One region of the Streptomyces sp. NPDC041784 genome, then DNA from elsewhere that is predicted to be linked to it. Evidence: riboswitches for the same ligand, from Rfam matches in the RefSeq annotation. Region 1 holds a riboswitch; each other region holds the start of a gene.

Region 1 (6,141 bases):
ACCAGGGAGCGGATCTCGCGCATGCCCTGCGGGTCCAGTCCGTTGGTCGGCTCGTCGAGGACGAGCAGCCGGCGGGGCTGGAGCAGGGCGGAGGCGAGGCCGAGCCGCTGCTTCATGCCGAGCGAGTACGCCTTGGCCTTCTTCCCGGCCGCCGCCGTCAGCCCGACGCGCTCCAGCGCCGCCCCGACGCGGGTCCGCCGGGTGCGGGGGTCGGCGGTCGGGTCGGCGGCGTCGTAGCGCAGGAGGTTGTCGCGGCCGGAGAGGAAGCCGTAGAGGGCCGGGCCCTCGATGAGGGCGCCGACGTGCGGCAGGACCGTGCGCGCGGCCCGGGGCATGGGGTGCCCCAGGACGCGCGCCGAGCCGGCCGTGGGCTCGATCAGCCCCATCAGCATGCGGATGGTGGTGGTCTTGCCGGAGCCGTTGGGACCGAGGAAGCCGAAGACGCTGCCCGCCGGGACGGCGAGGTCCAGGTGGTCCACGGCGAGCTGGCCGCCGCGGTAGCGCTTGGTGAGGGCGCGGGTGTGGATGACGTCGCCGTCGTCACCCCCAGGCTCCTGCGTCGGCTCCCTCATCGGTCCCCCGATCTCTGACACCCGTACAACCCGTACAACCCCTAGGGGCCGTAGGGTACTTACTTCGCCGAGTCGGCGGCCTTCACCAGGGCGTCCTTGGTGACCGCGCCGACGTAGACCGTGCCGTCGTCCGTGACCAGGGCGTTGATCAGACGGGTGGAGAAGACGGTGCCGGAGCCGAACTTTCCGCTCACCTCGTCCCCGAAGGAGCCGAGGAAGCCGCTGAGGGCACCGCCGGCGTCCGAGCCGAGTTCGGAGTTCAGCTCGGAGTCCGAGGGGACGCCCTCGCCGCCGGTCTCGAAGACGGCCACGGAGTTCCAGCCCTCGCCGATGACCTCGTGGCCCTCGGGAGCGTCGGAGCCCGCCGGGCCGCCCAGGCCTTCGAGGTCCTTGGCCAGGTCGTCACCGGGTGCGCCGGGCACGCCGAAGTCCTCCGGGGCCGTCTCGGCGTCGTCCGCCTCGGTGACCTTCGCGCCCTTGGGCGGGGTGAAGTCGAAGGTGGAGGCGGCGGGCTTGGCGAAGCTGACCTGGGTGAAGCCCGCGTCCACGACGGCGGCGCCGCCGCTCGCCGGGGTCAGCGTGAACTTCAGCGGCAGGCCCGTCTTCGCGTCGACCGCCACGCTGATCGCGCCGACCGTGGAACCGGACTGCTTCGGCTTGATCACCAGCCGGTAGGCGTCGCGGCCGGCCACGTGCACGGTGCCGTCGACCGTCACCGAGGTGGTGTCGTCGACCGCCTTGAGGGCGTCCTCGGTGAGGTCCTTGGGCGTGGCCGGAGGGGTCTCCGCCTCGTCCCCGCTCTCCTCGGTGGTGGAGTGGTAGACCTCGTTGGAGGCGCTGTCGTACCCCCACACGTCCTTGCCGTTGTGGATGACGCTGTACTCGGCCGCGTTCTCCAGGAGGGAGAGCTTCTGGCGGTCCGGGCCGTCGGCGGCGACGCGCAGGGTGTGCGTGCCGGAGGCCAGTTCGGTGAGCTTGGCGGACGGGTCGGCGGACGATCCGTCACCGCCGCCCGTGGCGCCGGAGAGCAGCCCGCTCTCCAGTCCGCCGAGGTCGGGCAGGCCCAGGTCGGTGGTGATCTTCACCGTGCCGGACAGCTGCTCGACCTCCGACGCGGCGATCTTGTCGATGAGCTGCTGTGCGGTGATCTTCGGCAGATCGGGGTCGCCGGAGTCGGCGAGCGCCGGGACCAGCCCGATCGTCGCCGCCGCGATGCCCACCACGGTGACCGGGACGACGTACCGCACGGCCTTGCGCCGCCCGACGCGCAGGTCGTCTGCCTCCCCGGCGGTCGTGCTGTCGTCGGTTGCGTTCGGTGCCATGTGTGCCTTACCTCCGTCGTCGGCGGCGGCTGGTCATCTCACGAGTGAACGTCCCCACCCGAAGCCGCCATTCTCACCCGAATCGGTGAGGAGTGGTGTTTTCCGTGGTGTCCATCTGACCAAATCGGCGGCCTGGAAGCGTCAGCCCGAGGACTCAACTCCGTGTACACCTCCGGTATGACACCAGGGGGCGGAGGCTCACCCGGACCCGTAGGGGTCGGAGTGAGGGGCTCATCCCTACCCCTACGGGGGGGTCGGAGTGAGGGGCTCATCCCGACCCCTACGGAGGGGAGTGAGGGGCTCACCCCGCCCGGTGCACCACCGCGTCGCACAGCTCCGTCAGCGCTGCCTTCGCGTCGCACTCCGGGAGCGGGGCCAGCGCGGCCCGCGCCTCCTCCGCGTAGCGCACGGTGTCCCGGCGGGCCCGCTCCAGCGCCGGGTGGTCGCGCAGGGCGGCGACCGCCTCCGCGAGCCTGGCGTCGTCGGTGAGGTCGGAGTCGAGCAGCTCGCACAGTGCGATGTCCTCGGGCTGCGCCAGCTGCGCGGCCCGCTCCCGCAGCCGCAGCACCGGAAGCGTCGGCACGCCCTCCCGCAGGTCCGTGCCGGGCGTCTTGCCCGACTCGCGGGACTCGGAGGCGATGTCCAGCACGTCGTCCGCCAGCTGGAAGGCGACCCCGAGCCGCTCCCCGTACTGGGTGAGCACGTCGACGACCGTCTCGTCGGCGCCGGACATCATCGCACCGAAGCGGCAGGACACCGCCACCAGGGAGCCCGTCTTGCCGCCGAGCACGTCGAGGTAGTGCTCGACCGGGTCACGGCCGTCGACCGGGCCGGCGGTCTCCAGGATCTGGCCCGTGACCAGCCGCTCGAACGCCTGTGCCTGGACCCGTACGGCCTCGGGTCCGAGGTCGGCCAGGATGTGCGAGGCGCGCGCGAAGAGGAAGTCACCCGTGAGGACGGCGAGCGAGTTGCCCCAGCGGGCGTTGGCGCTGGGCACGCCGCGCCGCACGGCCGCCTCGTCCATGACGTCGTCGTGGTACAGGGTCGCCAGATGGGTCAGCTCGACCACCACGGCGGACGGCACGACCCCCGGCGCGTACGGGTCGCCGAAGCGCGCCGCGAGCATCACGAGGAGCGGACGGAACCGCTTGCCCCCGGCCCGCAGGAGGTGCTGTGCGGCCTCCGTGATGAACGGGACCTCACTCTTGGTGGCCTCGAGCAAGCCTTCCTCGACAGCCGCCAATCCGGCCTGGACATCGGCTTCCAGAGCCTGGTCCCGCACGCTCAGCCCGAACGGCTCGACGACGGTCACGAGGGGTCTCCTGTCTGCTGGTGTCTACGGGCGATTACGCGGTTTGTCGATAGGTCTCTGCGCTCACTCAAGTCAGCGTATCCGGTCACGTTTCGATCACCGATAGCCCCCACGTCCACCCGGGCCCGAATGCACTCGCCCGGGAGGCACCCCCCTCAGGCCGGGCGGTGTCGGATCACGACCGATATGTTTCTGATCAGACGATATGAATAGACATTCATCGCATATCCAAAGAGGGGAATACGGCGGCCCGACCAGCCGCGACCCTTTGCATTGCGATTGAGGTTATTGCCCGATTCACCCCTCTTGTGGATGCCGGTGACTTGGCTCACTCCACCCGGCGAGCCCACCCCCGCCGAGTACCCCCCGACTCCTCGTGCCACTCAAGCGAGTTGAAGCTTTGCAGCCACAAAGGATCAAGCACCCCATAGGGCACAGACCAAGGTCAATAGGGCCTATCTGTGAATCCGCTACTTGTTCCGGACATGTGCTCTCGCATACGTTCCCGGCCAGTCGAGCGGACGCCCAATCCTGCCGCCGCTCGCACACCCACCGAGAACGCGCGGCAGGAGCGGGGGAACCAGGTAAGCCGCCGTACCCGGAATGTCCGATATCGAAGAGGACATACCGGTACGGCTTGGGGTGAAGTCGCGTCCGTCCGGGCGCGGCCGGGCATCTCCCGCCCGAACCCGACAGCTCACCTCGCAGGCGCCGGAGAGGAACCTCGTCATGTCTGCTGCCGGTCAGCACAGCCGTACCCGCCGTATCGCCCGCACCCTCGCCGTGGCCGCCACCGGTGCCACGGTGCTCGCCCTTCCGCTCATCGGCGCGAGCACCGCCGCCGCCGCCACGACGGCCGCGACGGCCGCGAGCACCCGCGTCACCGGGTACCCCGACAACCTCGACGGCTGGATCCGCGAGTCGCTCGCGATCATGGCCCAGAAGGGCATCCCGGGCAGCTACAACGGCATCCACCGCAACATCATGCGCGAGTCGTCGGGCAACCCGGCCGCCATCAACCTGTGGGACTCGAACGCGGCCGCCGGCACCCCGTCCAAGGGCCTTCTCCAGGTGATCGACCCGACCTTCACCGCGTACCACGTGGCGGGGACCTCGTTCGACCCGTTCGACCCGGTCGCGAACATCACCGCGGCGTGCAACTACGCGGCCGCGCGGTACGGCTCGATCGACAATGTGTTCGGGGCGTACTGAGCCCACGCCTGAAGCGCCTGGGCCCATGAGGCCTGACGGGCCTCACGGGCCTCACCGAACCTCAGGAACCTCAGGAACCTCAGGAACCTCAGGGATAGAGACGTTCGAGGATGACGGCCACGCCGTCGTCCTCGTTCGACGTCGTCACCTCGTCGGCCACCGCCTTGAGCTCGGGGTGGGCGTTGGCCATCGCCACGCCGTAGCCGGCCCAGTCGAACATCGGGATGTCGTTGGGCATGTCACCGAAGGCGACGGTCTCCCGCGGGCTCGCGCCCAGGTGCTCGGCGGCCAGGGCCAGGCCCGTCGCCTTGGTGATGCCGCACGGCTGGAGCTCCACCGTGCCCGGCCCCGACATGGTGACGGTGGCGAGCGAGCCGACCACCGAGCGGGCCGTCGCCGCCAACTCGTCGTCGGACAGGGCGGGATGGCGCAGCAGCACCTTGCTGATCGGCTCGCACCACAGGTCGTCGCGGGAGCCGACCCGCAGGGCCGGCAGGGTCGGGTGCGGCATCTCGTAGCCCGGCTCGATGAGGGTGAGCCCCTCGACACCGTCCTGGTCGACGGCCGCGTACACCTGCCCGACCTCGGCCTCGATCTTGCCGAGCGCGGTCTCCGCCAACTCCCGGTCCAGGGTGACCGACCAGAGCAGACGGTTCGCGCCGGCGTCGTACAACTGCGCGCCCTGTCCGCACACCGCGAGCCCCCTGCTGTGCAGGCGGTCGAGCAACGGCCGTACCCGGGGCGCCGGTCGGCCGGTCACCACCAGGTGGCGTGCGCCGGCGGCCGCCACCCGCGCGAGCGCGTCGAGCGACCGGTCGGAGAAGGTGTCGTCGCCGCGGAGCAGCGTTCCGTCCAGGTCTGTGGCGATGAGGGAGTACGCGGTGCGCTCGGCGTATGCGATGGGTGCGGCCATGATCAGAGAATACGTATCCCGCACCCCTCGGACTCGACGCGAACCGGACGAGAGCGAAGTCCGGTCCTCTTGTGCCAACTCCCCTTCCACAGTTGACCGGAGACGCCCACCGGGCCGCCGGGCGGGCGGCCAGGGTGTTCCCGTGGCCGGGTCACGCCGTCGCGAACCACGCTTGCGCGAGCGCGTCCAGGGTTCCCTCGGCGGGTGCGCCCAACTCCCTCAGGTACCAGGGGAGGTTGCTGTACACGTGCAGCAGCGTGTACGCGAGGAGGGTGGACGGTTCGAAGGTACGGCCGTACGCCCGGGTCAGCCGGGCCAGCAGGTCCGGGTCGCCGCGGGTGACGAACAGGCCGACGCCCACGAAGTCGTAGGCAGGGTCGCCGATCATGGCGGGTTCGAAGTCGAAGAGGCCGGTCAGCAGCCAGCCGTCGGGATCGACGAGGAAGTGCTGCCGCATGACCTCCGTGTGCAGCAGCGCCGGGCGCGGGGCGCGGGGCAGGGAGACCGAGGCGAGGAAGTCCGGGATCTGCTCCAGCCAGTGCTCCGGCAGCCCGCGCGCACGCTGGCGCGCGACGGCTCCCGCGCGCTGCCGGTCCAGGAAGGCGCCCCAGTCGCCGGGTCCGAGGACGTCCCCCAGGGGCGCGGGGTCCAGCGCGTGCAGCGTCGCCAGCGCCTCGCCGATCTCGGTGACGATCCGCTCCCGGTCGGCGCGCGGCACCCGGTCCCAGGCGGCGGCCAGGTTCTCGCCGTCCAGCCGGGACATCAGGACGTACTGCCAGCCGTTCTCGTACGGCCCGAAGTCCCGCACCC
Region 2 (6,141 bases), on a different contig from region 1:
GTCTATGTGAAGCGGGACGACGAGAAGGTGGAGAAGCCGCTGTTCGGCCTGGTCGGGCTGCTGACCGTGGCGAACGTCTTCATCGCGGTCCTGTGGACCTGACGGACACGCGCGCCTCGGCCACCGCCGCGACGGCGACCGCCAGCCACGCCGCCGCGGCGACCCACAGCAGCACCTCCCCGGGCCCCTCCGGCCACGCGAGGCGGAGGGCGGTGGCGACGGACAGCATCGCCGCCGCCGTCATTCCCATCGGGAAGACCGTCGACCAGCGGCGCACGTCGTAGCGCGGGCGGGGCCACCGGATCTCGGCGGCGAGCAGGACGGCGTACCAGCACAGCGCGAGGACCAGCAGGGCCAAGGTCACCGTGCGCAGTACGTGCCGGTCGTCGGCGTTCCACAGGTACAGCGCCGCGCTGTCGGCCGCGATGAGCTTCGCGCCCGCGAGCGCCGAGATGGCGAGCGCCCCGCCCGCCACCCACTGGTCCCCGACGCCCTCGGCCAGCTGCCGCAGGTCGAACCGGGCCAGCATCAGCCCGTAGAGCGCCAGCCCCAGCCAGAACAGCACCAGCGCGGCGTGCGCGAGCCACGCCGTGGCCTCCGCCTTGGCCAGGGTCGCGGCCAGCACCGCGAGCCCCTGCGTGGCCACACAGCACAGGAAGACCTCCCCGGGCATCCGCCGCGACCAGTGCCCCATGACGTCCAGCAGCAGCACCGGCCACAGCACCACCGACAGCGCCAGCAGCGCCTCGGCCAGGGTCTGCCAGCCGAGGGCCGAGACACGGGTCCCGAGGACGGTCGTGGCGGCCACGGCGGTCAGCCCGGCCGGTGTGCCCGCCTCCGTCAGCCACCGCTCGCGCTCCCGCACCAGCCGGACGGCGAAGTCCGCGGCCAGCCCCACCCAGGCGGCGCCGGCCAGCGCCAGCATGACGCGGGACAGGACCTCGTACTCGGCCAGGTGCAGTCCGACCGACAGGATGCCGGTCGCCATCACGGCGGCCTCGGCCGCCGGGGGACGCTGCGCCCACCAGGCGCGAAGGGAGCGGGCGGGGGAGGGGGAGCCGGGCATGGAGCCGATGCTAGGGAGTGCGCGGCGGCTTGCGCGGGGGCACGCGCGCGGGGGAGGGGAATTACGCGCGGGCGTACGCAGACGAGTGCGGCCCGCGGGTGGTGGTGAGGCGGGTGGCGCGCCCGCACCGGCACGCCCGCACACTCCCGCCGGCACGCCCGCACACCCGTACTGGGCACGCCCGCACCCGCACACCGATCGCAGAGGCACCGGCACACGCGTGTGTGCCGGTGCCTGGCGAACGGCCCACACGCGTGTGCGTGTGCGGTGGTCAGGCCGGTCGGACCACGCTGTGGATCGCCGACTCGCCGTCGTAGTAGATCGACTCCTCGCGCACGTACGCGCCCGGCTTCGGGGCGTGGATCATCATGCCGTTGCCGATGTAGATGCCGACGTGGGTGATGTCGTCGTAGAAGAAGACCAGGTCACCGGGGCGGGCGTCGGCGAGGGAGACGGTGGTGCCGGCGTTCACCTGGTCGTAGGTGGTGCGCGGCAGGGTGACGCCGGCGGCCTTCCAGGCGGCCTGGGTGAGGCCGGAGCAGTCGTAGGAGTCGGGGCCGGTCGCGCCCCAGACGTAGGGCTTGCCGATCTGCGAGCGGGCGAAGGCGAGCGCCTTCTCGGCCTTGGTGGTGTACGAGGCGTCCGTGTCGGACGAGGAGGACGACGAAGACGAGGAGGACGACGAAGAGCCGCCCGTGTCCGTCGAGGACCCGGCGCTCTCCTGCTGGGCGGCCTGCTCGGCCGCCGCCTGCTGCTGCGCCAGCTCCGCCGCCTTGCGCGCGGCCTCCTCCTGCTTCTGCTTCTCGATCGCCGCCAGGCGGGCCTTCTCCGCGGCGGTCAGCTGGGACAGCAGCTCGCGCGCGTCGCCGAGCTTCTTCTGGACGGTCGCCTTGGCGGCCTTCAGGTCGCTCTGCGTGTCGGTCAGCGCCGCCAGGCTCTCGCCGGCCTCCTGGCGCTTCTCCATCGTCGCCGACTGTTCGGTGATGTAGTCGTCGACCATGCCCTTCTGACGGTCGGTCATCCGGCTCATCAGCTGGGTCTGGTCGAAGTAGTCCTGCGGGGAGTCCGCGAGCAGGAAGGTCGCCGTGTCGGGTGCGGAGGCGCCCGTGCGGTACTGGGCGGCGGCGAAGGAACCCAGCTCCTCGCGTGCCTCGTTGAGCTTCTGGGTGCGCTGGGCGACGTCGTCGAGGAGGCCGTCGACGCGCTTGCGCTGCTTGGTCGTCTTCTCCTTGGCGGCGTTGTACTTCTCGGTCGCCGACTCCGCCTGGCGGTAGAGGTCGTCGACCTTCTTCTCGACCTCCTCCAGGCTCGGCTTGTCGTCGTCCGACGGGGCGGCGTTCGCCGACTGGGAGAACAGGGCGACGGACGTGAGGGCGGCGGTGGCGAGAGCGGGCGTGCGTATGCCCGCCACACGTGAACCCGACGAGCGTGGCTTGCGGTGCTGCGACGCCAAGGGAGGCGACTCCTTCCATCGTCCGCCTACCGGGTTAGCTGTCGGGTTCGGGCGGATGGTTCGGAAGGGTTGCCCTACGGCCTGTCCCCCGAAGGGAAGTCGGGCCGATTCACCCCAGAGTCTCGGTGGGTCCCCGGCTCCGGCTGCCGCGAAGGGGGCATGCCGGACTCGGCGGAGGCCGCGCGGCCCGGCGAGGTTCGCCGGTGGGGGTCGTACGGCCTGCCCGGCACGGTAGCCAACTCGTGTGGCCCCTGTGAAGGTTGATGGGTGATATGCCCGATACATTTTCGTGACCTCGGGAAAAGACCGTACGGCTGATCACGGGTTGTGATAATGCCGCCTCGGAAGGTGAGGGGTGCCCCGGAAGGCGAGGGGGCGGGATGTTTCGGGGACGGCGGCCGGTTGTCAGTGGCGCCCCCTAGACTCGGAGAGCGATGAGCAGCCTCTTTGACGACAGCTTCCTGGCGGACCTCCAGGGCCCCCGCGCCCACGAGGAGGAACCCCCGCCGCCGCCCGAGGACGATCACACTCCGGAGCCGCTTCCGGACGATCTGTTCGGCGGGAAGTTCGACGTGCCCCCGGACCGGGACACCCACTACCGCGACGGCGCCCCACGCCCGGCGATCGACGCGGCAGCGCTCCTGGAGGGGCTGAACGAGAACCAGCGTGCGGCCGTCGTCCACGCCGGCACCCCCCTGCTCATCGTCGCCGGCGCCGGCTCCGGCAAGACGCGCGTGCTCACCCACCGCATCGCCCACCTCCTCGCCGAGCGGAACGTCCACCCGGGCCAGATCCTCGCGATCACCTTCACCAACAAGGCCGCGGGCGAGATGAAGGAGCGCGTCGAGCAGCTCGTCGGCCCGCGCGCGAACGCGATGTGGGTGATGACGTTCCACAGCGCGTGCGTACGGATCCTGCGGCGCGAGTCGAAGAGGCTCGGCTTCACGTCCTCCTTCTCGATCTACGACGCCGCCGACTCCAAGCGCCTGATGGCCCTGGTCTGCCGCGACCTGGACCTCGATCCCAAGCGCTTCCCGCCGAAGTCCTTCAGCGCCAAGATCAGCAACCTGAAGAACGAGCTGATCGACGAGGAGGACTTCGCCGCCCAGGCGGGCGACGGCTTCGAGAAGACCCTCGCCCAGGCCTACGCCATGTACCAGTCCCGTCTCCGTGAGGCGAACGCCCTCGACTTCGACGACCTGATCATGACGACGGTCAACCTGCTGCGCGCCTTCCCCGACGTCGCCGACCACTACCGCCGCCGCTTCCGGCACGTCATGGTCGACGAGTACCAGGACACCAACCACGCCCAGTACGCCCTCGTGCGCGAGCTGGTCGGCACCGCCGAGCACCCCGTCGACGTACCGCCCAGCGAGTACGACGTGCCGCCCGCCGAGCTGTGCGTCGTGGGTGACGCCGACCAGTCGATCTACGCCTTCCGGGGCGCGACGATCCGCAACATCCTCCAGTTCGAGGAGGACTACCCGGACGCGACGACGATCCTGCTGGAGCAGAACTACCGCTCCACGCAGACCATCCTCTCCGCCGCCAACGCGGTCATCGAGCGCAACGAGTCCCGCCGCCCCAAGAACCTGTGGACCAACGCGGGCGCGGGCGCGCGCATCACCGGCTACGTCGCCGACACCGAGCACGACGAGGCGCAGTTCGTCGCCGACGAGATAGACCGCCTCACGGACGCGGGCGACGCCAAGGCCGGTGACGTCGCGGTCTTCTACCGCACCAACGCCCAGTCCCGTGTCTTCGAAGAGGTCTTCATCCGCGTCGGCCTGCCCTACAAGGTTGTCGGCGGCGTCCGCTTCTACGAGCGCAAGGAGGTCCGGGACGTCCTGGCCTACCTGCGCGTCCTGGCCAACCCGGAGGACTCGGTCCCGCTGCGCCGCATCCTCAACGTCCCCAAGCGGGGCATCGGCGAGCGCGCCGAGGCGATGATCGACGCCCTGTCCCAGCGGGAGAAGATCAGCTTCCCGCAGGCGCTCAAGCGCGTCGACGAGGCGTACGGCATGGCCGCGCGCTCCACGAACGCGGTGAAGCGGTTCAACGTGCTGATGGAGGAGCTGCGCACGATCGTCGAGTCGGGCGCAGGGCCCGCGACGGTCCTGGAGGCGGTCCTCAACCAGACCGGCTACCTCGCCGAATTGCAGAACTCCACCGACCCGCAGGACGAGACCCGCGTCGAGAACCTCCAGGAACTCGCCTCCGTCGCCTTGGAGTTCGAGCAGGAGTCCGGTGAGGGCGAGGCGTCCGGCTCCCTCGCCGACTTCCTGGAGCGGGTCGCGCTCGTCGCCGACTCCGACCAGATCCCCGACGAGGACGAGGACGGCTCGGGCGTCATCACCCTGATGACGCTGCACACCGCCAAGGGCCTGGAGTTCCCGGTCGTCTTCCTCACCGGCATGGAGGACGGCGTCTTCCCGCACATGCGCGCCCTCGGCCAGACCAAGGAGCTGGAGGAGGAGCGCCGCCTGGCCTACGTCGGCATCACGCGCGCGCGGGAGCGGCTCTACCTCACGCGGTCCGCGTTGCGCAGCGCCTGGGGGCAGCCGTCGTACAACCCGCCGTCCCGGTTCCTGGAGGAGATCCCGGCGACGCATGTGGACTGGAAGCGGACGGGGGCGACCTCGCCCGTGTCCTCCGGTCCCGTGTCCGGGGTCGCGGCCTCACTGTCCTCGTCCCGCTCGCGTTCCTCGGCCGCCGGTGCGTCCGGCTTCGCGACGCGCCGGGGCGCGGCGGAGAAGCCGGTGGTCTCGCTCGCCGTCGGCGACCGCGTCACCCACGACCAGTTCGGGCTCGGCACGGTCGTCGGAGTGAAGGGCACGGGCGCCAACGCGGAGGCGACGATCGACTTCGGCGACACCAAGCCGAAGCGGCTGCTGCTGCGGTACGCGCCGGTGGAGAAGCTCTAGCCGAACGCGGTGAGCCCCCGCCTCGAACAGCGGGGGCTCACCGGGAAGTCGTCTACGTCGGGTCCAGCCCGTGGCTGCGCAGCCACGACAGCGGGTCTATCGCCGACCCGCCGGCCGGCCGGACCTCGAAGTGCAGGTGCGGGCCGGTGGAGTTGCCGGAGTTGCCGGAGTACGCGACCGGGTCGCCGGCCTTCACGGTCGTACCGGAGGCGACGCGGTAGGTGGAGAGGTGGCAGTACCAGGTCTCCGTGCCGTCCTTCGCCGTCACGATCAGCATGTTGCCGTAGGCGCTGTTCCACTGCGTCCGTACGGTGCCGTCGGTCGCCGCCAGCACCGTCGTGCCGTAGGCCACGGGGAAGTCGATGCCGGTGTGCTGGGACATCCAGTTGATGCCGGACTGGCCGAAGTAGGCGCTGAGTCCGCGCTGGGAGACCGGCACGGCGTACTTGGGGCGCAGCCGCTCCTTGCGGGCGGCCTCGGCGGCCGCCTTCTTCTTCTCGGCCTCCTGCTGCGCCTTGAGGTCGATACGTTCCTGCGTACGGCTGACCCGGTCGCCGAAGTCGTCGGCCTCGGCGCTGAGCGTCTCGAGCTGGGCGTCCAGCTTGTTGTTGGCGGCGGACGGTTTCACCGCCTGCGCGTCGGAGGCGGACGCCGTGGTGTCTTTCTCGTCGCCGCTGGCCAGGGGGCCGACCGAGGCG
Region 3 (6,141 bases), on a different contig from region 1:
ACGCGCGCGTGCAGATCACCGGCGGCGCCGGCTACGACGACTCCGGCCTGCTGATGCTCGCGACGGGGGAGTCCTTCACCACGCCCCTCTTCGCCGGTCTGTGGAGCGACGGCGGCTTCGGCGGCGCCAGCCGCACCTGGCACGCCTACCAGCGCGAGCAGGTGATCCCGGACGCCGAGCAGGACCGGCCGGTGCTGTTCAACTCCTGGGAGGCCACGTTCTTCGACATCTCCGAGGAGCAGCAGGCCACCTTGGCCCGGCGCGCCGCGGAGATCGGCGTCGAGCTGTTCGTCGTGGACGACGGCTGGTTCGGGGCCCGCACCAGCGACCGTGCCGGACTCGGCGACTGGCACCCCAACCCCGACCGCTTCCCGCACGGCCTGAAGCCGCTCGCCGACCAGGTGCACGCCCTCGGCATGCAGTTCGGCATCTGGGTCGAGCCCGAGATGGTCAACCCGGACAGCGACCTGTACCGGGCCCACCCCGACTGGGTGCAGTTCCAGCCGGGACGAAAGCGGACGGAATTCCGCAATCAGCTCATGTTGAACCTCGCGCGCGAGGACGTCCAGGAGTACCTCTGGGAGCAGCTCGACGGGCTCCTCTCCAGCGCCCCCATCGACTACGTCAAGTGGGACTTCAACCGCTGCTTCACCGACGCGGGCTGGCCGGACGACCCCTACCCGCAGCGCCTGTGGGTCGACCACGTCCGGGCCCTGTACGCCCTCCTGGACCGGCTGCGGGCCGCCCACCCCGGTGTCGCCTTCGAATCCTGCTCGGGCGGCGGCGGCCGCATCGACCTCGGGATCCTGAGCCGCACCGACCAGGTGTGGACCTCCGACAACACCGATCCGCTCGACCGGCTCGACATCCAGCACGGCTTCAGTCAGATCCACCCCGCCCGGGTGATGGCCGCCTGGGTCACCGACAGCCCCAACACCCAGCTCAACGACCGGGTCAGCTCGCTGCGCTTCCGGTTCGTCAGTGCCATGGCCGGGGTGCTCGGCGTCGGCGGGGACCTCTCCGAGTGGAGCACGGAGGAGCTGGCCGAAGCCCGGCGCTGGGTGGATCTCTACAAGGAGATCCGGCCGCTCGTGCAGCACGGCGACCTCTACCGGCTGCGGCCCCCGGCGGGCGGACCGAGTGCCGTGCAGTACGTGCGCGGCGCGGAGACCGTCGTCCTCGCCTGGCTCCAGGCACAGCGGTTCGGCGAGCCCGTTCCGGCGCTGCGGCTGCGCGGCCTGGACCCGACAGCATCGTACGAATGCCGCGAAACGGGCGAAGTGCACCGGGGTGCGGTGCTGCTGCACCACGGGCTGCGGACCGGACTGCGCGGTGACCTTGATGCGGCGGTTATCCGCCTCCGTCGCATCTGAGAGTTCTGTCCGAATTGGATCCTTCATTCCAACTCGCTCTGGAATAAAGGATCCTGGAGAGCTGCCAGTGAGCAGCGTCATACTCGTGACCGTGCGTCGCCCGTCATGTCCACGTAATTCACATGCTTTTCCAGGGGGTTGGGCGGAAAATAACGCTTTCGAAACACGGAGCGTCACCGGGAAAATTCACAGCGGATCAAGAGAAATGGGTTATCGGCACAACCTCTGCTTGTCCCTGTGCGTCGTGGTCGCTTACGTTCCAGACCAATCCGGACGGACGCCTAATCCTGCCGCCGTCCGGGGTCCGCACACTCACCCGTCCACGGCAGGAGCGGGGGACCCACAGGTAGAACCGCCTGTTCCGGTCCCGGAACAGGCTTTGGGGTAAAGCCGCGCCTCGGCGCGGCCGGACATCTCCAGTCCGCACCCGACAGCTCACCTCGCAGGCGCCGGAGAGGAATTCGCCATGCCCGCGAAGGGTAAGCACCGCCGCCCGAAGTCCCAGCGCTTCACCCGGTCCATCGCCGTCGCAGGAACCGGCGGAGCCGCGCTCGCCCTCCCCCTCATGGGGGCCACCGGCGCCCATGCGGCCACCACTCAGTCTGTTTCGGCGTCCACCGCGACCACGGTGTCGACTTCCGTCCCGGCATCGGTTTCCGCCTCGGTTTCCGCGTCGGTTTCGGAAAAGGCCGCGGAATCGGTTCCGGTCGCGCAGAAGTCGGCCGCCAAGGGCGCCGCGACGTACACCGTCCGGTCCGGCGACTACCTCTCGAGGATCGCCGACGAGCAGAACGTCAGCGGCGGCTGGCAGCGGCTGTACCAGGACAACCGTGAGGCCGTCGGCGAGAACCCGTCGCTGATCCACCCGGGCCTGAAGCTGTCGATCGGCAAGAAGGCCACGACCGGCTCCTCGTCGTCCGGTTCGACCGGTTCGGCCGGTTCCTCCTCCTCGTCCTCGAAGTCGTCCAAGTCGTCGACGTCGTCGTCCAAGTCCTCGCAGTCGTCGGAGTCTTCGCGGTCGTCGAAGTCCTCCTCGTCCGCCGGGTCCTCGGACTCGAAGGCGACCACCCAGGCCGCCGGCAACTCCACCGGCACCTCGGCCGGCGCCTCCGCCGGTTTCAGCCTGCCCGTAGCCGGTGCCACCGTCGGTACGCCGTACCGCATGTCGGGCAGCATGTGGTCCAGCGGTTACCACACCGGCGTCGACTTCGTCGTCCCGACCGGCACCTCCCTCAAGGCCGTGGCGGCGGGCACCGTCGTCTCCGCGGGCTGGGGCGGCGCGTACGGCAACCAGGTCGTCATCAAGCTCAACGACGGCTACTACGCGCAGTACGCCCACCTGTCCTCGCTCTCCGTCTCGGCCGGCCAGACCGTGTCGGCGGGCCAGCAGGTCGGCCTCTCCGGTGCCACCGGCAACGTGACCGGCCCGCACCTGCACTTCGAGATCCGCACCACGCCGAACTACGGCTCGGACGTGGACCCGGTCGCCTACCTCCGCTCGCACGGCGTCTCGGTCGGCTGACCCTCCCGCTCCACCCCTGCCTGACACGCCACCGAAGGCCGGACCCCGATCCCCGGGTCCGGCCTTCGGTGTGTCCGCACGGCATCCCTTTTCGCCCCATCGACAGACTGGGCGGGATGGGGGCAGAGTGACCCCCGTCGGAGGGCAAGCGCTTTCTACCGGCTTCGATCAGCCTCTGTCAGCCTTCTGCCTGACTTCTCCCTGCGCCCCCGACCTCGATCACTCTCCCCGAAGGAGCAGACCGACGTGACGACCACGCGCAGAGCATTCGGAGCCCTCGCCGCCGGCGGCGCCCTGGCCGCCCTCGCCCCCGCCGGTGCCGCGAGCGCGATGCCCCGCCACCGCCGGCCGATCGCCCGCGACGACTTCCGCCGCGGGCTCGGGCAGTGGGCCGTGGAGCTGGAGCGGGGCGGGACCGTCACCGCCTCGCGCGGGATGCTGGAGGTCGACGTGCCCGCCGGGGCGACGATCTGGTTCCGGAGGCGACTCGAGGGGCCGTACGCCATCGAGTACACCGCCACCCCCGTCTCCGCGGGCGGGGTCAACGACCGGGTCTCCGACCTCAACAACTTCTGGAACGCCGTGGACGTCCGCTCCCCGGACGACCTCTTCGTCACCCCGCGCGGCGGCGCGCTCGCCGAGTACGACCACCTGAAGGCGTACTACGTCGGCTACGGCGCCAACACCAACACCACGACCCGGATGCGCCGTTACGTCGGCCTGGCGGGGGTGCGTCCGCTGATCCACGACTACACGGAGCCGCTGCTGATCGCCAATGAGCCGAACCGGGTCCGGATCGTCTCCGACGGCTCCACGGTGCGGTGGTGGAACAACGGGCGGCTCGTCTTCGACCACACCGACCAGGAGCCGTACACCGGCGGGCACTTCGCGTTCCGCACCACCTGGAGCCACTTCCGGTTCAGCAGCTTCCGGGTGTGGTCGCTTATTCCCTGATTGGCAAATTCTTTAAGAGTGGCTTATCTCACCGCCCGTCAACCCCTTCCTACGGTCGCGTAGGTCACATTGGAAGGGGAATCATGATCTGCCGTGGCAGACGATTCGAAGAATGACAACAGATCAGTGATCGGGTCGTACGTGGCGGTGGGGGACAGCTTCACCGAGGGCGTCGGCGACCCTGGCCCCGACGGGGCGTTCGTCGGCTGGGCCGACCGGTTCGCGGTACTTCTCGCGGACCGCCGGCCCGAGGGCGACTTCCGATACGCGAACCTGGCCGTGCGCGGCAAGCTGCTCGACCAGATCATGGAGGACCAGCTTCCGCAGGCGGTCGAACTGGCGCCCGACCTCGTCTCCTTCTGTGCGGGCGGCAACGACATCATCCGCCCCGGCACCGACCCGGACGAGGTCGCCGAACGCTTCGAAAGCGCGATCGCCGCGCTGACCGCCGTGTCCGGCACGGTCATGGTGACCACCGGCTTCGACACCCGTGGCGTTCCCGTGCTCAAGCATCTGCGCGGCAAGATCGCCACGTACAACGGGCACGTCCGTGCCGTCGCCGACCGCTACGGCTGTCCGGTGCTCGACCTGTGGTCCCTGCGGTCCGTGCAGGACCGCCGGGCCTGGGACGGCGACCGTCTCCACCTCTCCCCGGAGGGGCACACGCGCGTGGCGCTCCGGGCCGGGCAGGTCCTGGGGCTCGAAGTGCCCGCCGACCCGGAGCAGGCCTGGCCGCAGCTCCCGCCGCGCGGCACCCTCGAGGTCCGGCGGGACGACGTCCACTGGGCACGCGAGTATCTGGTGCCGTGGATCGGACGCCGGCTGCGCGGGGAGTCCTCGGGCGACCATGTGACCGCCAAGGGCAGGCTGGCCCCGGAGGAGATCCGGATGCGGATCGCCTCGGTGGCGTGAGCGAACGGGCGGCCGGCCGCAGGTGTCGCGCGGTCGGCCGCCTCACCGGTGACGGTGAGTCGGCCGCTCCACCAGTGAGGTGATCGGACGGGAGTGGCGCGCGGGCGCGCGCGGATCCGGGTGCTGGGATGACCGCACACCCTCCCGTCCGCCCCTCCGAAGGACCGGTTCCGCATGCGCCTCACCCGTACGCCCGTCGCCGCGGCCCTCGTCTCCCTCCTCGCCCTCGGACTGCCGGCCGTCGCCGCGCCCACCGCGGCCGCGCTGCCCGGCCACCCCGCCGCCGCGCGGGTCGCCCCCACCCCCGCCACCCTCACCGTGACCGGTGAGGGCAGCGCCACCGCCCAGCCCGATCTCGCGGTCGTCGCCGCGGCCGTGGAGGCATCGGGCCCCTCCTCGCAGGCGGCGCTCGACAAGCAGAGCAAGGCGGCCCGCGCGCTGCTGGCCGCCGTCCGCGCCAAGGGCGTCGCCGAACGGGACGTCCGCACGGACAACATCTCCCTCCACCCCGTCTACGACAACGCGAGCGGCAGCTCCCGGCTGAAGGGGTACCAGGCCGCGCAGTTCTTCTCCGTGAAGGTCCGTGAGGTGGAACGGACCGGGGCGGTGCTCCAGGCGATCACCGACGCCACCGGTGCCGCGGGCCGGATCAACTCCGTTGCCTTCGAGGTCTCCGACCCGGTGCCGCTCCAGGCCCGCGCCCGGGAGGCCGCGCACGACGACGCCCGTGCCAAGGCCGAGCAGTTCGCCCGGCTCAGCGGCCACGAGCTGGGCCGGCTGGTCTCGCTCAGCGAGGACTCCGTCGGCTACCCGCGCCCCATGGCCCAGGCCTCGGACGCTGCCGCCGGCTCCGGCACGGTGCCGGTCGCACCCGGCGAGATCCGCGCGACGGTGACGGTGACGGCCGTCTACGAAGTGGTCTGACGGCCATTCACGAAGTGGTTCGAGAAGTGATTTGAGCGACGGACCGGGCGGCGCGGGGACGCGCGTCGGCCGCGGGCCGGAACCGGTCGTCGAGGGGGACCGCCGGTCGGCCTAGGAGCCCGCCGGCGGCTCCCGGCGCTCCTTGGCGCTCAACGTCCCGGGGGCCAGCCCGAGTTCCCGGGCCACGGCCTCGTCGACCCACGCCTGGGCGCGGGCCCGGGACACCGCGCCCCCGTAGGACGTCAGCTGCACGGCGAGGCCGTCGAGAAGAGCGGTCAGCCGCAGGGCCGTACCCGCCGGGTCCGGGCAGCGGAACTCGCCCGCGGCGACGCCCTCCGCGATCACCTCGGCGAGCGCGGCCTTCCACTCCCGGTCGAGGTCCCGGGCGACCTCCCGCAGCGCGGGCTCGCGCAGTGCCACCGCCCAGCCCTCGATCCACAGCCGCCACCCCTTGGC

The links. Region 1 has a riboswitch for cyclic di-AMP ahead of ACZ6D7_RS30790 (transglycosylase SLT domain-containing protein). Riboswitches for the same ligand answer to the same signal wherever they lie in the genome.
Region 2: linked by a shared signal. The riboswitch ahead of ACZ6D7_RS28315 (C40 family peptidase) and the one ahead of ACZ6D7_RS30790 (transglycosylase SLT domain-containing protein) in region 1 are both predicted to bind cyclic di-AMP.
Region 3: linked by a shared signal. The riboswitch ahead of ACZ6D7_RS08735 (M23 family metallopeptidase) and the one ahead of ACZ6D7_RS30790 (transglycosylase SLT domain-containing protein) in region 1 are both predicted to bind cyclic di-AMP.

Annotation. Positions count from the first base shown of each region.
Region 1 covers NZ_JBVJAB010000016.1:109,448-115,588, forward strand. The annotation lists gene ACZ6D7_RS30775 (ABC transporter ATP-binding protein) at 1-572, opposite strand, end outside; gene ACZ6D7_RS30780 (LolA family protein) at 632-1,894, opposite strand; gene ACZ6D7_RS30785 (polyprenyl synthetase family protein) at 2,196-3,206, opposite strand; cyclic di-AMP (ydaO/yuaA leader) riboswitch at 3,747-3,932, shown strand; gene ACZ6D7_RS30790 (transglycosylase SLT domain-containing protein) at 3,936-4,418, shown strand; gene ACZ6D7_RS30795 (HAD family hydrolase) at 4,507-5,331, opposite strand; gene ACZ6D7_RS30800 (phosphotransferase) at 5,483-6,141, opposite strand, start outside.
Region 2 covers NZ_JBVJAB010000014.1:127,627-133,767, forward strand. The annotation lists gene ACZ6D7_RS28305 (hypothetical protein) at 1-102, shown strand, start outside; gene ACZ6D7_RS28310 (tellurite resistance/C4-dicarboxylate transporter family protein) at 80-1,066, opposite strand; gene ACZ6D7_RS28315 (C40 family peptidase) at 1,338-2,519, opposite strand; cyclic di-AMP (ydaO/yuaA leader) riboswitch at 2,527-2,680, opposite strand; gene pcrA (DNA helicase PcrA) at 2,954-5,443, shown strand; gene ACZ6D7_RS28325 (M23 family metallopeptidase) at 5,496-6,141, opposite strand, start outside.
Region 3 covers NZ_JBVJAB010000003.1:451,631-457,771, forward strand. The annotation lists gene ACZ6D7_RS08730 (alpha-galactosidase) at 1-1,373, shown strand, start outside; cyclic di-AMP (ydaO/yuaA leader) riboswitch at 1,677-1,835, shown strand; gene ACZ6D7_RS08735 (M23 family metallopeptidase) at 1,840-2,895, shown strand; gene ACZ6D7_RS08740 (DUF6250 domain-containing protein) at 3,142-3,849, shown strand; gene ACZ6D7_RS08745 (SGNH/GDSL hydrolase family protein) at 3,976-4,761, shown strand; gene ACZ6D7_RS08750 (SIMPL domain-containing protein) at 4,936-5,685, shown strand; gene ACZ6D7_RS08755 (TetR/AcrR family transcriptional regulator) at 5,797-6,141, opposite strand, start outside.